Regions from separate parts of the Mixta intestinalis genome, predicted to be linked through region 1. Evidence: predicted binding sites of a transcription regulator. Region 1 holds the regulator's gene; each other region holds the start of a gene.
The links. The regulator PurR, encoded in region 1, represses purine synthesis genes. The targets are predictions, from matches to a motif close to CANGCAAACGTTTGCNTG.
Positions count from the first base shown of each region.

Region 2: a site for PurR is predicted at 2,562-2,579, ahead of cvpA (colicin V production protein). Genes of this name have one in related genera too.
Region 3: a site for PurR is predicted at 1,510-1,527, ahead of purT (formate-dependent phosphoribosylglycinamide formyltransferase). Genes of this name have one in related genera too.

Region 1 is NZ_CP028271.1:1,248,138-1,252,580, forward strand. It holds gene punC (purine nucleoside transporter PunC) at 1-1,131, opposite strand, end outside; gene punR (DNA-binding transcriptional activator PunR) at 1,242-2,177, shown strand; gene purR (HTH-type transcriptional repressor PurR) at 2,188-3,213, opposite strand; gene cydH (cytochrome bd-I oxidase subunit CydH) at 3,513-3,590, shown strand; gene C7M51_RS05920 (C40 family peptidase) at 3,653-4,443, opposite strand, start outside.
Region 2 is NZ_CP028271.1:2,280,671-2,285,113, reverse strand. It holds gene accD (acetyl-CoA carboxylase, carboxyltransferase subunit beta) at 1-414, shown strand, start outside; gene folC (bifunctional tetrahydrofolate synthase/dihydrofolate synthase) at 482-1,756, shown strand; gene dedD (cell division protein DedD) at 1,746-2,444, shown strand; gene cvpA (colicin V production protein) at 2,635-3,120, shown strand; gene purF (amidophosphoribosyltransferase) at 3,157-4,443, shown strand, end outside.
Region 3 is NZ_CP028271.1:1,706,036-1,710,478, reverse strand. It holds gene C7M51_RS08135 (bifunctional 4-hydroxy-2-oxoglutarate aldolase/2-dehydro-3-deoxy-phosphogluconate aldolase) at 1-246, shown strand, start outside; gene purT (formate-dependent phosphoribosylglycinamide formyltransferase) at 286-1,464, opposite strand; gene C7M51_RS08125 (YebG family protein) at 1,604-1,924, shown strand; gene C7M51_RS08120 (tellurite resistance TerB family protein) at 2,222-2,893, shown strand; gene C7M51_RS08115 (prolyl oligopeptidase family serine peptidase) at 3,021-4,443, shown strand, end outside.

The DNA of each region.
Region 1 (4,443 bases):
AATATAGCCCAGCACAACCAGAAAGACGGTAAACAGCATTACCGAGCAGGTGGTCAGCAGCGGCTGGCTAAGCCAGCTGGAAACCGCCAGACTGGCGAAAAAACAGAGCCCCAGTTGCAGACAGTTTTGCAGCGCGGCGGCTTTACCCGTGTCGTGCGGAAAAGGAAGCAGTGCGTTTGCCACTACGACAGGATAGATAGCGCCATTAGCCAGTGCCATTCCACAAAATGGTGCCAGCAGCCCCCACAGCGTAGCGTGCCCGCTCAGCGCCACCATAAACAGAATAATCACGCTGCTCGCAAAGAAGCCCAGCAGGAAAGGAAGCAACGTTTTGCCGCTGCGCCGTTGCAGGGCTGCACGGCAGCCAAAGCCGCCAATCAGAAAAGCGATAGTTTGCGGAATATAGCTCAAACCGATGTCGGCCGGACTTAAACCGAGATCGTGCAGAATAAACGGCGAGCCGGTTAGCCAGGCGAAAAAGCTAGAGGAACAGGCGGCATAAATCAGCACGTTACCGCTAAAGATACGTGAGGCCAGCAGACGGAAAAAGCCGACACGTGGCCGCTCGGCGTGTGGGGTGACGGTTTTTTTGAGCGTCGCGGTAGCGAACAGCAGCGGCAGAGTAATCAGCAGCAGCACCAGGAAAATGATACGCCAGGAGAAATGATTCAGTATCCACGCGCCTAACAGCGGGGCCAGCGCCGGTGACAGTGCCACCAGCGGCATAATCGTTGCAAACACGCGGTTGGCCTGTGCGCCGCGATAGCGGTCAACCACCAGCGCCTGCCAGCTTACCGTCGCGGAGCAGACGCCTACCGCCTGGATAAAACGCAGGGTCAGCATCTGCCAGGTCTCGCTGGCCCACAGCATACCGGCACAGCCCAGCGCGAACAGCGCCAGACCAAACAGCAGAACCGGCTTGCGTCCGAAGCGATCGGAAAGCGGTCCCCACACCAGCTGAGCGCAGGCGAAACCGCCAAGGAATACCGTCAGGCTGGCGCTGATGATGCCCGCTGAAGTATGAAAGCTGTCCTGCATGGCGGTGAAGGCGGGCAGATACATATCAGTGGCGAGGAAGCCAAGCGTGCTGAGCAGCGCCAGGTAGAGCATAAATCCTTTTGAACCAGACATTTTTTTCTCATCATTAGCAGGTAAACAGACGGCGCGAGGTTAAAGGATGTTTTCTTTAATGTGAAACGTTAAAATTTGCCGGATGCTGTCAAATTTTTTGCAGGCAAAATATGTGGTCAGAACATGCGCTTGAAGTTATCGATGCCGTAGCACGTACCGGCAGTTTTTCAGCCGCCGCCAGCGAATTACATCGGGTTCCTTCCGCTATCAGCTATACGGTACGGCAGCTGGAGTCATGGCTGGCAGTACCGCTGTTTGAACGACGCCATCGCGATGTGGTGCTAACGGAAGCGGGCGAGCTTTTTATTCGCGAAGGGCGATCTGTTATCAAAAAAATGCTCGCCACGCGTCGGCAGTGCCAGCAGGTGGCTAACGGCTGGCGCGGGCAGCTCAGTATCGCTGTCGATCGGATCGTTAAGCCGCAGCGTACGCGCCAGCTGGTGCTTGATTTTTACCGACACTTTCCTGATATGGAACTCCTTATTACGACGGAAGTCTTTAACGGCGTCTGGGATGCGCTGGCGGATGGACGCGTGGATGTGGCGATTGGCGCTACCCAGGCCGTTCCGGTTGGCGGACGCTTTGCCTTTCGGGATATGGGCGCGCTGAACTGGCGCTGTGTGGTCAGCGCCGGGCATCCGCTGGCGGAAAAATCAGGTTGCCTGGAGGAGGATGATATTCGCCCCTGGCCTTCGCTGGTACTGGAAGATACCTCGCGTGCCTTACCGCGCCGTACCACCTGGACGCTGGATAATCAGCGGCGGCTGGTGGTGCCCGACTGGGAAAGCGCCTTTGATTGTCTGCGCGCCGGGCTGTGTGTCGGTATGGTGCCCGGTCATTTTGCCGCGCCGCCGTTGGCATCAGGCCTGCTAAAAGAGATCTCGCTGCCCGATCCTTTTCCAGACAGCCACTGCTGCGTCAGCTGGGCAGAACAAAGCGGCTCGCCCGCGCTGCGCTGGCTGCTGGATTATTTAGGGGATACCGAGACGTTAAATCGGGAGTGGTTGCGGGAAGAGCAGGTTGCTCAGGAGAAGGTGCTCTCCTGAGCAGGAACAATTAACGGCGATAGTCGCGGAACGGACCGTCGATAACCGAGCGACGCTCGATCAGCGTAGGATGCACTTCAATGGTGTGCGATACCTCGCGTTTGTTGACGATACGATCTAACAGCATATCGAAGGCGGCCTCGCCCAGCTGCTCTTTTGGCTGATGCACGGTAGTCAGCGCTGGCGTGAAATAGCGGGCGTTGCGTACGTTATCGTAGCCGATGACCGAGATATCCTGCGGTACGCGCAGGCCCATCTCATCTGCTGCGCAAATGGCGCCCATCGCCATAATATCGCCGCCGCAGAATACTGCGGTGGGACGCTGCTTTTGCGCCAGAATCTGCTGCATGGCGCGATAGCCCGATTCCGGTTCGAAGTCGCCCTGTACGATCCATTCATCGCGTACGGTAACGCTGGCTTCGTTCATCGCCTTCATAAACCCGGCCAGTCGTCCGCCGCCGGTGTTGCGCTCCATCTGTCCGGGAATAACGCCGATGTCGCGATGGCCACGCTCGATCAGATAGCGCCCGGCGATATAGCCGCCTTCAAAGGCGTTATCCAGCACGGTATCGGTAAAATCACCGCGTGATTCGCCCCAGTCCATGACTACCATCGGAATGTTGCGGTTCTCCTCAAGCATTTTTAACAGCGCTTCAGGGTATTCAGAGCACATAACCAGCAAACCATCCACGCGCTTTTGCGCCATCATCGACAGGTAAGCCTGCTGTTTTTGCAAATCGTTATGGGCGTTGCCCAAAATCAGGGTATAGCCCTGTGCGAAACAGCGCGTCTCTATGGTCTCAATAATTTCAGCAAAATAGGGCGCTTCGCTGGAGGTCGCCAGCAGGCCAATCGACTTGGTGTGGTTAACTTTCAGGCTGCGCGCTACCGCGCTTGGTGAATAGTGTAGTTCCTTGATTGCTGCCCACACTGCTTCACGGGTATCTTCCGCGACAAAACGGGTCTTATTGATGACGTGTGATACCGTCGTGGTAGAAACGCCGGCACGCTTCGCGACATCTTTGATTGTTGCCATTAAAAAATAACTCCTGCGCCTATCATAACAGGTTGATAAGCCTGATGTTAAACGTTTGCGTCCCCATAGCGTAATTCAGCGTACCTGGCGATTGTCGTTATGCTGGCTGAGGTACGTCTGGCGGGCGGGACGTCTTTATAAAAAGGGACTAACAGCGGCAGTTGACCGCTGTTGCGCAACGCAAAGCGGGGATTCTACCAAGCTGGCGCAAAGAAAACGAGATTTTTACCGACGAGTATGGGAAAATCAATCCCTCATTTTTTTTGTGGTTAATAAGGGAGGGCGGATTGAGCACGGATTTGAAGCTGGCATTATGTACCGCCGCCGCAGCGCTGTCGTTGATTCTTGCGTTCAGCCTCACTGCTGCAACGCATTAGGGAAAAGCCTCAGTAATAAAAAAAGCCTGTCATCAGACAGGCTTTTTTTATTGCGCAACTGCTTAGCGAACGGTTCTGGGCGTCATCACCCGGCGTGCGCCAACATAATGCCGCTGCCAGTAATCATCGCTCAGCTGGCTAATCTGAATATCTTTACCGGTACGCGGTGACTGAATAAAGCGCCCGTTACCGAGATAAACACCAACGTGATCGGCAGCGCCGCGGTTAGTAATGCGGAAAAAGACCAGGTCGCCTTTTTCCAGCGCCCCACGGCTTACCGGAGCAGCATCGCGCAGGTGATACATCTCATTGGCGGTGCGGGGAATCTTAAATTTCAACACGTCTTTATAGGCATACCAGACCAGACCGCTACAGTCGAAGCCGGTATGCGGCGAGGAACCGCCCCAGAGGTAAGGTTTACCCAGCTGATTCATCAGCTTATTCATTGCCGTTTCACGCGCCCGTTGATAACGCTCACGGTGCGCTCTGGTCAATACCAGCGGCCCGTGGGTCGCGTCAGTGAATTCAACTTCATCATGATGCAGTTCACCACGGTGATGTCCATAGCGCAACTTAGCCGTTTTGATACTGCTCATTTTTGCGCTGCCGCTTTTGGCAGCGGTGACAGTAGCCGCGTGGTGACCTACCTTTGTCAGCCTGGCACTGCCGTTTTTCACCGGCTTGCTTTTCTTATTCAGCTTGCTTTTTTCAGCCGTCGTCAGGCGGGATTTTTTGCTGGTGGTTTTTACCGGGCGACGTTTGCGCCGTTCATCTTCACGGGCGCTCTTTTTATCAATTTTATGCTGGCTGGCCTTAACCGGTGCCTGTGGAGAAGCCTGCGCAACGTTAAAAA
Region 2 (4,443 bases), 1.0 Mb from region 1:
GCCCGTATGCAGGAAGCGCTGATGTCGCTGATGCAGATGGCGAAAACCAGCGCCGCGCTGGCGAAAATGCGCGAGCGTGGTCTGCCCTATATTTCAGTGTTGACCGATCCGACCATGGGCGGCGTCTCCGCCAGCTTCGCGATGCTGGGCGATCTGAACGTGGCGGAACCGAAAGCGCTGATCGGCTTTGCCGGCCCACGCGTTATCGAGCAGACCGTGCGCGAAAAGCTGCCGCCGGGCTTCCAGCGCAGCGAATTTCTGATTGAAAAGGGTGCGATCGATATGATTATCCGTCGCCCGGAAATGCGCTTTAAACTGGCGAGCCTGCTGGCGAAAATGCAAAATCTGCCCGCGCCGCTGCAGGACAGCGAAGATCGTCCTTCGCCGACGGAAGCGGAGAGCCAAGAGGCCTGACAGATGATGGGAGGGCGTCGTATGCGGCGCCTTTCTCCAGTGAACCGTAACCTTGTGAACGGGACCCATGGAAAATCCTCAACTTCCTCAAGCCACGTCGCCTCTGGCCGCGTGGCTTTATTATCTTGAGCGTCTGCACACGCAGGCTATCGATTTGGGACTGACGCGTGTCGAACGCGTTGCCCGCACGCTCGATCTGTTAAAACCCGCTCCCTTTGTGTTTACCGTGGCCGGTACTAACGGCAAGGGCACCACCTGCCGTACGCTGGAAACGTTGCTGATGGCCGCAGGCTATCGCGTTGGCGTTTACAGTTCGCCGCATCTGCTGCGCTATACCGAACGGGTACGGATACAAGGCGAAGAATTGCCGGAGGCGGCGCATACCGCCAGCTTTGCCGCGATTGAAGCGGGACGCGGCAACACCTCGCTGACCTACTTTGAATACAGCACGCTGTCGGCGTTGCAGCTGTTCAAACAGGCGGCGCTGGATGTGGTGATCCTTGAAGTTGGGCTGGGCGGGCGTCTTGACGCCACCAATATTGTCGATGCGGACGTGGCGGTAATAACCAGTATCGCGCTGGATCATACCGACTGGCTGGGGCCGGATCGGGAAAGTATCGGGCGGGAAAAAGCGGGCGTCTTTCGGGCGGCGAAGCCAGCGGTAGTTGGCGAGCCGGATATGCCGCATACCATTGCCGACGTGGCACAAGAAAAAGGTGCCCGGCTGTGGCAGCTGGGGCGCGACTGGCGCTGGCAGCAACAGGAGAACGGCTGGCGTTTCAGCGATGGTTGCCTCACGCTGGAGAATTTGCCGCTGCCGCAGGTGCCGCTGCCTAACGCGGCGACCGCGCTGGCTGCACTCAGCGTCTCCGGGCTGAAGGTCAGCGAGGCGATAATTCGCCAGCACCTCGATAAGGCGATTTTACCGGGACGTTTTCAGACCGTCGCACAGTCACCGCAGGTGATTCTGGACGTGGCGCATAATCCGCATGCCGCCAGCTATCTTGCTTCGCGGCTGGCGCAGTTGCCAAAACAGGGCGTGGTGCGCGCGGTAGTGGGAATGCTGCACGATAAAGATATTGCCGGTACGCTTGCAAATCTTGCGCCGCAGGTTGATTACTGGTATGTCGCGCCGCTGGAAGGGCCGCGTGGGGCCAGCGCTGAACAGCTGCTGACCACGCTGGCAACCGACCGGGCTGCCGCCTTTGGCTCCGTAGCCGAAGCTTGGCAGGCAGCAATGCAGCAGGCTGCTGAACAGGATATCGTGCTGGTATGTGGATCCTTTCACACGGTAGCACAGGTCATGGAAGCGATAGATATGGAGAAGGGCAGTGGCAAGTAAGTTTCAGAACCGCCTGGTCGGTACGATCATCCTGGTCGCCGTTGGCGTCATCGTTCTGCCAGGCCTGCTTGACGGTAAAAAAAAGCACTATAAAGAGGAGTTCGCAGCGATTCCGCTGGTGCCGAAGCCGGACGATCAGCAGGACAGCGACATGGTGCCGCCGGTAACCCAGGCGCTGCCGACCCAGCCGCCGGAAGGGGCTGGCGCGGCGATTGGCGGCAACAGCAACCGTCCGCCGCAGTCGGCGGACAGCGGATCTACCGTGCCGCAGCAGAACAGCGCACCGTCAGTTGTTTCACCGCCGCCGGTAGTTTCCGCTAAACCGCGCGTCGAGCCGCCAAAACCGAAGCCGGTAGAGACGCCGAAGCCGAAGCCAGTCGAACAACCGAAACCCAAACCGGTCGAGCAGCCGAAGCCGAAACCGGCGGAATCTGCCGCACCTGCGGGTCAGGCTTACGTAGTACAGCTCGGCGCGTTGAAAAACGCCAGTAAGGTTAATGAGATTGTGGCGCAGCTGCGTCTTTCCGGCTATCGCGCCTTTACCGTGCCCGCCACGCCGGTACAGGGGCAGATTACCCGGATTTACGTTGGCCCGGATGCCTCAAAAGCTAAAATGCAGGCGGCGATCGGTGAGCTGAAAAACCTCTCCGGGCTGAGTGGGGTAGTTAAACCCTACAGCGTGCGTTAAGGCGTTTAACTTACAGTATCGATGCCCGGCAAAGTCAATCGTTATCGGGCATTAAACGGCGGCCGCACACCGCCTTTTTTTCGCGCTTTTTTTATTTTTATGCCGCAGGGAAAACGCTACGCAAACGTTTTCTTTTTCTGTTAGAATGCGCCCCGAACTGGATGCAGGGGCCTCATCGCTGGAATAGTTCATGGTCTGGATAGATTACGTCATCATTGGGATTGTTGGTTTTTCCGCTCTTGTCAGCCTGATCCGTGGGTTTGTTCGGGAAGCTTTATCGCTTATCACCTGGGGATGCGCATTCTTTGTTGCCAGTCATTACTATCCCTACCTTGCGGTCTGGTTCACCGGTTTTAACGATCAGCTGGTGCGCAACGGTATCGCCATCGCCGTTCTGTTTATCGCCACGCTGATTGTTGGAGCGATAGTGAACTATGTGATTGGCTCGCTGGTCGAAAAGACCGGATTATCGGGCACGGACAGGGTGCTGGGAGTCTGCTTCGGGGCGCTGCGTGGCGTATTGATCGTGTCAGCGATGCTGTTCTTCCTCGATACCTTTACCGGCTTTTCCAAAAGCCCGGACTGGCAGCAGTCTCAGCTGATCCCTGAGTTCAGTTACATCATCAGATGGTTCTTTGACTATCTGCAAAGCACGTCGAGTTTTTTACCCCGGTAATCGCGCCGGGTGTGCGGCCAATGAGGATATGACAACATGTGCGGTATTGTCGGTATCACCGGTTTCATGCCGGTCAACCAGTCGATTTATGACGCGTTAACGGTGCTCCAGCACCGTGGGCAGGATGCCGCAGGCATTTGTACCATCGATGCGCTGAACTGTTTCCGTCTGCGTAAGGCGAACGGGCTGGTCAACGATGTGTTTGAAGCTCGCCATATGCAGCGTTTGCAGGGCAATATGGGCATCGGCCACGTGCGTTACCCGACCGCCGGTAGCTCCAGCGCTTCCGAAGCGCAGCCTTTTTACGTCAACTCCCCGTACGGTATCACCCTGGCCCACAACGGCAACCTGACTAACGCGCACGAGCTGCGCAAGCAGCTGTTTGAAAGCGGGCGTCGCCATGTCAATACCACCTCAGACTCAGAAATCCTGCTGAATATCTTTGCCCAGGAACTGGATCGCTGTAAGCATCACCCGCTGGAAGCGGACGATATCTTCTCGGCGGTTGCTGCGGTACATCAGCAGGTACGTGGCGCATACGCCTGCGTGGCGATGATTATCGGCCACGGCATGGTCGCCTTCCGCGATCCGAACGGCATCCGTCCGCTGGTGATGGGCAAGCGCGAGCTTTCAGAAGGACGCACCGAATATATGGTGGCTTCGGAGAGCGTGGCGCTGGATACGCTCGGCTTTGAATTTCTGCGCGATGTAGCGCCGGGCGAGGCGGTTTATATCACCACGAAAGGGCAGCTCTATACGCGTCAGTGCGCGGAGAATCCGCGTAACAACCCCTGCCTGTTTGAATACGTTTATTTCGCCCGCCCCGACTCTTTCCTCGATAAAATTTCGGTCTACAGCGCCCGCGTGCGCATGGGCACCAAGCTGGGCGAAAAAATCGCTCGCGAATGGGAAGATCTGGATATCGACGTGGTGATACCGATTCCGGAAACCTCTACCGACGTGGCGCTGGAAATCGCCCGAATTTTGAATAAACCCTATCGTCAGGGGTTTGTAAAAAACCGCTACGTGGGCCGCACCTTTATTATGCCGGGCCAGCAGCTGCGCCGGAACGCAGTGCGCCGTAAGCTGAACGCTAACCGCGCCGAGTTCCGCGATAAAAACGTGCTGCTGGTGGATGATTCCATCGTGCGCGGCACCACCTCAGAGCAGATTATTGAAATGGCGCGCGAGGCGGGGGCGAAAAAGGTTTATCTTGCTTCGGCAGCGCCGGAGATTCGCTTCCCCAACGTTTACGGCATCGATATGCCCAGCGCGACGGAGCTGATCGCCCATGGACGTGAAGTGGATGAGATTTGCCAGCTG
Region 3 (4,443 bases), 460 kb from region 1:
TTTAAATTCTTCCCGGCGGAAGCCAACGGCGGCGTAAAAGCGTTGCAGGCGATCTCCGGTCCTTTCTCTCAGGTACGTTTCTGCCCAACCGGTGGCATTTCACCGAAAAACTACCGCGATTACCTGGCGCTGAAAAACGTGCTTTGTATCGGTGGTTCCTGGCTGGTGCCGAACGACGCGCTGGAAGCGGGCGATTATCAGCGCATTACCGACCTGGCGCGCGAAGCGGTGGCTGGCGCACGCTAAGTGGTATCTGGCTCTCCCGCTGCGGGAGAGCCGTAAACCTCAGCCGCGTACCTTTACCGCGCCCGCCGCCGCGACTGCCCGCGTCACCGCGTCTTCAATCGTTTCCGCTGTCGCCAGCGCCACGCCCATACGACGTTTTCCCGCGATTTCCGGTTTTGCAAAAAGCCGCAGCTGTAGCCCGGCACCAAGTGCCTGCGCCACGTTATCGTAGCTGACGTCGCGGCTTTCCAGCTCTGGCAGGATCACGGCAGAAGCCGCAGGGCCATACTGACGTATCGCGCCTACCGGCAGGCCAAGGAAAGCACGCACGTGCAGCGCAAACTCAGAGAGATCTTGTGAAACCAGTGTGACCAGGCCGGTATCGTGCGGGCGTGGCGATACTTCACTGAAGATTACCTCATCGCCGCGTACAAACAGTTCCACGCCAAACAGACCATAGCCGCCCAGCGCCTTCACGACTTTTTCTGCGATGGCCTGCGCACGCTGTAGTGCCAGGTCACTCATCTGCTGCGGCTGCCAGGATTCACGGTAATCACCATCCTCCTGACGATGGCCAATCGGCGCACAGAAATGGATGCCATCGACAGCGTTAACGGTAAGCAGAGTGATCTCAAAATCAAAATTAACCACGCCTTCGACAATCACTTTGCCTGCACCAGCGCGTCCACCCTGCTGCGCATAATCCCACGCCTGTGCCAGCTGTGCTCTCTCGCGGATAAAACGCTGTCCTTTGCCGGATGAACTCATTACCGGCTTCACGATACAGGGAAAGCCGATCTCTTCCACCGCTGCGTTAAACTCAGCCTGGCTGGCGGCGAAGCGGTAGCGTGAGGTAGGCAGCGCCAGGGTTTCGGCGGCAAGACGACGAATACCTTCGCGATTCATGGTCAGCAACGCTGCGCGGGCATTGGGCACCACGCGTTGACCCTGCTGCTCCAGCTCAATCAGCGTATCGGTAGCGATCGCTTCGATTTCCGGCACCACATAATCAGGGCGCTCCTGCGCAATGACCTTCTTCAGCGCTTCGCCGTCGAGCATATTGATTACGTGACTGCGATGAGCGATGTGCATCGCTGGCGCATCGGCATAGCGATCGACGGCAATGACCTCCACGCCCAGCCGCTGACATTCAATCGCTACCTCTTTACCCAGTTCGCCAGATCCCAGCAGCATTACGCGCGTCGCGCCCGGACGCAGCGCGGTTCCCAGTGTCGTCATAGTTCCTACCTGAAAAGTGAGAAAAACAGATCGCGCCGCAGTATATACGAAAACGTTTGCGCTGCCAGCCTGATGGGAAAACTTGATCTCAAAATCCTGCCTGATATACTGTATAAAAATACAGTAACCGAGGTGAGTCATGGCTGTTGAAACCAAATTTGTAGTGGTCAGAAAAGGTGAAGAAAAAATGACATTTGCCAGCAAAAAAGAAGCCGATGCGTACGACAAAATGCTCGATATGGCTGAGGCCTTTACTGACTGGCTGTTGCAGAGCGAGCTGTCGCTGGAAGAGGCGCAGCTGGAAAATCTGGGTCTGTTCCTCGCCGAGCAGAAAGAGGCAGTTCAGCACATCCTGCGTACCAGCAAGCTGCCGGAAGCGCAGCCAGCCGGGAAAGCGCCGAAGGTTGCCGCTGCGGATGAAGAGAGCCAGAAAAAGGTACGCGCGGTTAAAGCGGCCTGATTGATGTTGCAGCCCGGTGATTTTCAGCCACACTTGATGAATCAGGCGGCTGAGCAGGGCATATCGCCCGCGCTACAGATATGGCGGGCTGCGTCTTACACTATTGCCTCCGGCGCGCTGCCCGTGCGCCGGGCGTTGCCTTAACAGGAACGAGCCATAGCCTGTTGTCATAAAGGCCACGCTCTCCAGTCTGACGTTGCGCCACCTGCTGCGCGGCGTTTTCTTCTGTTTGCTCCCGCTTACGCTTCTTGACTTCCGGTGCACTAACCTGAAAAGCAGGCGATAAAAGGAGAACCTATGGGCAACTGGCTGCAACAACTACAACAGATGTTAGGTAATACGGCAATTGGCAACGCGGGCGCAAAGGCGCAGGGTGGCAGCGAGGCGCTAAATAAAATGCTGGCGCCCGGTGCGCTGGGTGGCCTGGCGGGTATCCTGATCTCCAGTAAGTCCTCCCGTAATCTGCTGGGTAAATATGGCAAAAATGCCCTGATTATCGGCGGCAGCGCCGCAGCGGGCGTGTTGCTGTGGGATAAATATAAGCAGCGCGTACGCGAAACGCATCAGAACGATCCCCAGTTTGGTCAGCAGGCGACGCCGGTCGATCGGCGGGCCGAGCGCTTAATTACCGCGCTGGTGTTTGCCGCTAAAAGCGATGGTCATATGGATGGAGAAGAGCTACAGGCGATCAGGCAAAATATTCATCAGGCGGGCTATGGCGAGCAGGCTGAAGCGCTGATTCAGCAGGCTATCGATCGCCCGCTCGATCCTCACTGGCTGGCGCAGGAGGTAAAAAACGAGGAAGAGGCGCTGGAGCTCTACTTCCTCAGCTGCGCGGTTATCGATATCGATCATTTTATGGAGCGCAGCTATCTTAAAGAGCTGGGCGATGTACTGAAAATTCCTGCTGACGTGCGCGAAGATATTGAAAAAGATATCCGCCAGGAAAAACAGCAGCTCCCTACCTGATCGGCCTCGCGCAAGGTTTGCCGCAGCCTGGAGACAGGCTGCCGACCGTTTTTTACCGTTCCTCGCTTGGCAAGCATGGCCTTAACTGCCAACCTTAATAGATGTTTGTCTGGAAACAGTAATCGCTATGATGCCACCGAAAGCAAAAAAAATTGCCCATGAAATGACGCTGCACGGCGATACCCGCGTCGATAATTATTACTGGCTGCGCGACGACCAGCGCGAAGATCCGGATGTACTGGATTATCTGCATGCGGAAAATAATTATGGTCATAAGGTTATGCTGTCGCAGAAAGCGCTACAGGATCGTTTGCTGAAGGAGATGGTAGGGCGCATACCGCAACAGGATTATTCGGTGCCCTATGTAAAAAATGGCTATCGCTATCAAAGCCGCTATGAGGCCGGTAACGAGTATGCCAGCTACCTGCGCCAGCCCGCAGATACCACCACGCCTGACGAGTGGGAAGTGCTGCTGGATGCCAATAAACGTGCGGCGCACAGTGAGTTTTATACCATGGGGGCGCTGGAGGTCAGCCCGGATAACCGCATTATGGCGCTGGCGGAGGATTTTCTTTCGCGCCGTCAGTACGGTATTCGCTTCCGTAACCTGGAAACCGGCAACTGGTATCCGGAGGTGCTGGAAAATGTTTCGCCCAGCTTCGCCTGGGTTAACGATTCCAAAACGCTTTATTACGTGCGTAAAGATAAACAGACGCTACTGCCTTATCAGGTATGGCGACATAACGTTGGCGAGCCACAGCAAAAGGACGAGCTGGTGTATGAGGAGACGGACGATACCTTTTACCTCAGCGTACATAAAACCACCTCGGAACATTTCGTGCTGATTGCGCTGCACAGCACAACCACTACGGAGATTCATCTGCTGGATGCGGAATATGCCGATGCGCGCCCGCGTGTTTTTGTACCGCGCCGGAAAGGGCATGAATATACGCTCGATCATTACGACTACCGTTTCTGGCTGCGATCTAACCGTGAAGGCAAAAACTTTGGTCTTTACCGCACCAGCTATCTTGATGAAGCGCGCTGGGAAACCATCATTGCGCCACGTGAGCATGTGGTTGTGGAGGATTTTCAGCTGTTTCGCGACTGGTTGGTCGTGGAGGAACGGCAGCGCGGCCTCTCCAGCCTGCGGCAGATCTGCTGGCGCACCGGAGAAACCTTCGGTATCGCCTTTGACGATCCTGCTTATGTCACCTGGCTGGCCTTTAACGCTTCGCCGGAGACCAGTAAATTACGTTACGGCTATTCATCGATGACCACGCCTACCACGCTGTTCGAACTGGATATGGATACCGGCGAACGGCGCGTCCTGAAGCAGACACAGATTGCGGGCTTCGACTCCGCTCACTACAAAAGTGAACATCTGTGGATCAAGGTGCGTGATGGGGTGGAAGTGCCTGTTTCGCTGGTTTATCACCGTCAGCATCATCAGCCGGGAAAAAATCCGATGCTGGTTTACGGATATGGCTCCTACGGTTCGATTATGGATGCGGATTTCAGCTCCAGCCGTCTCAGCCTGTTGGATCGGG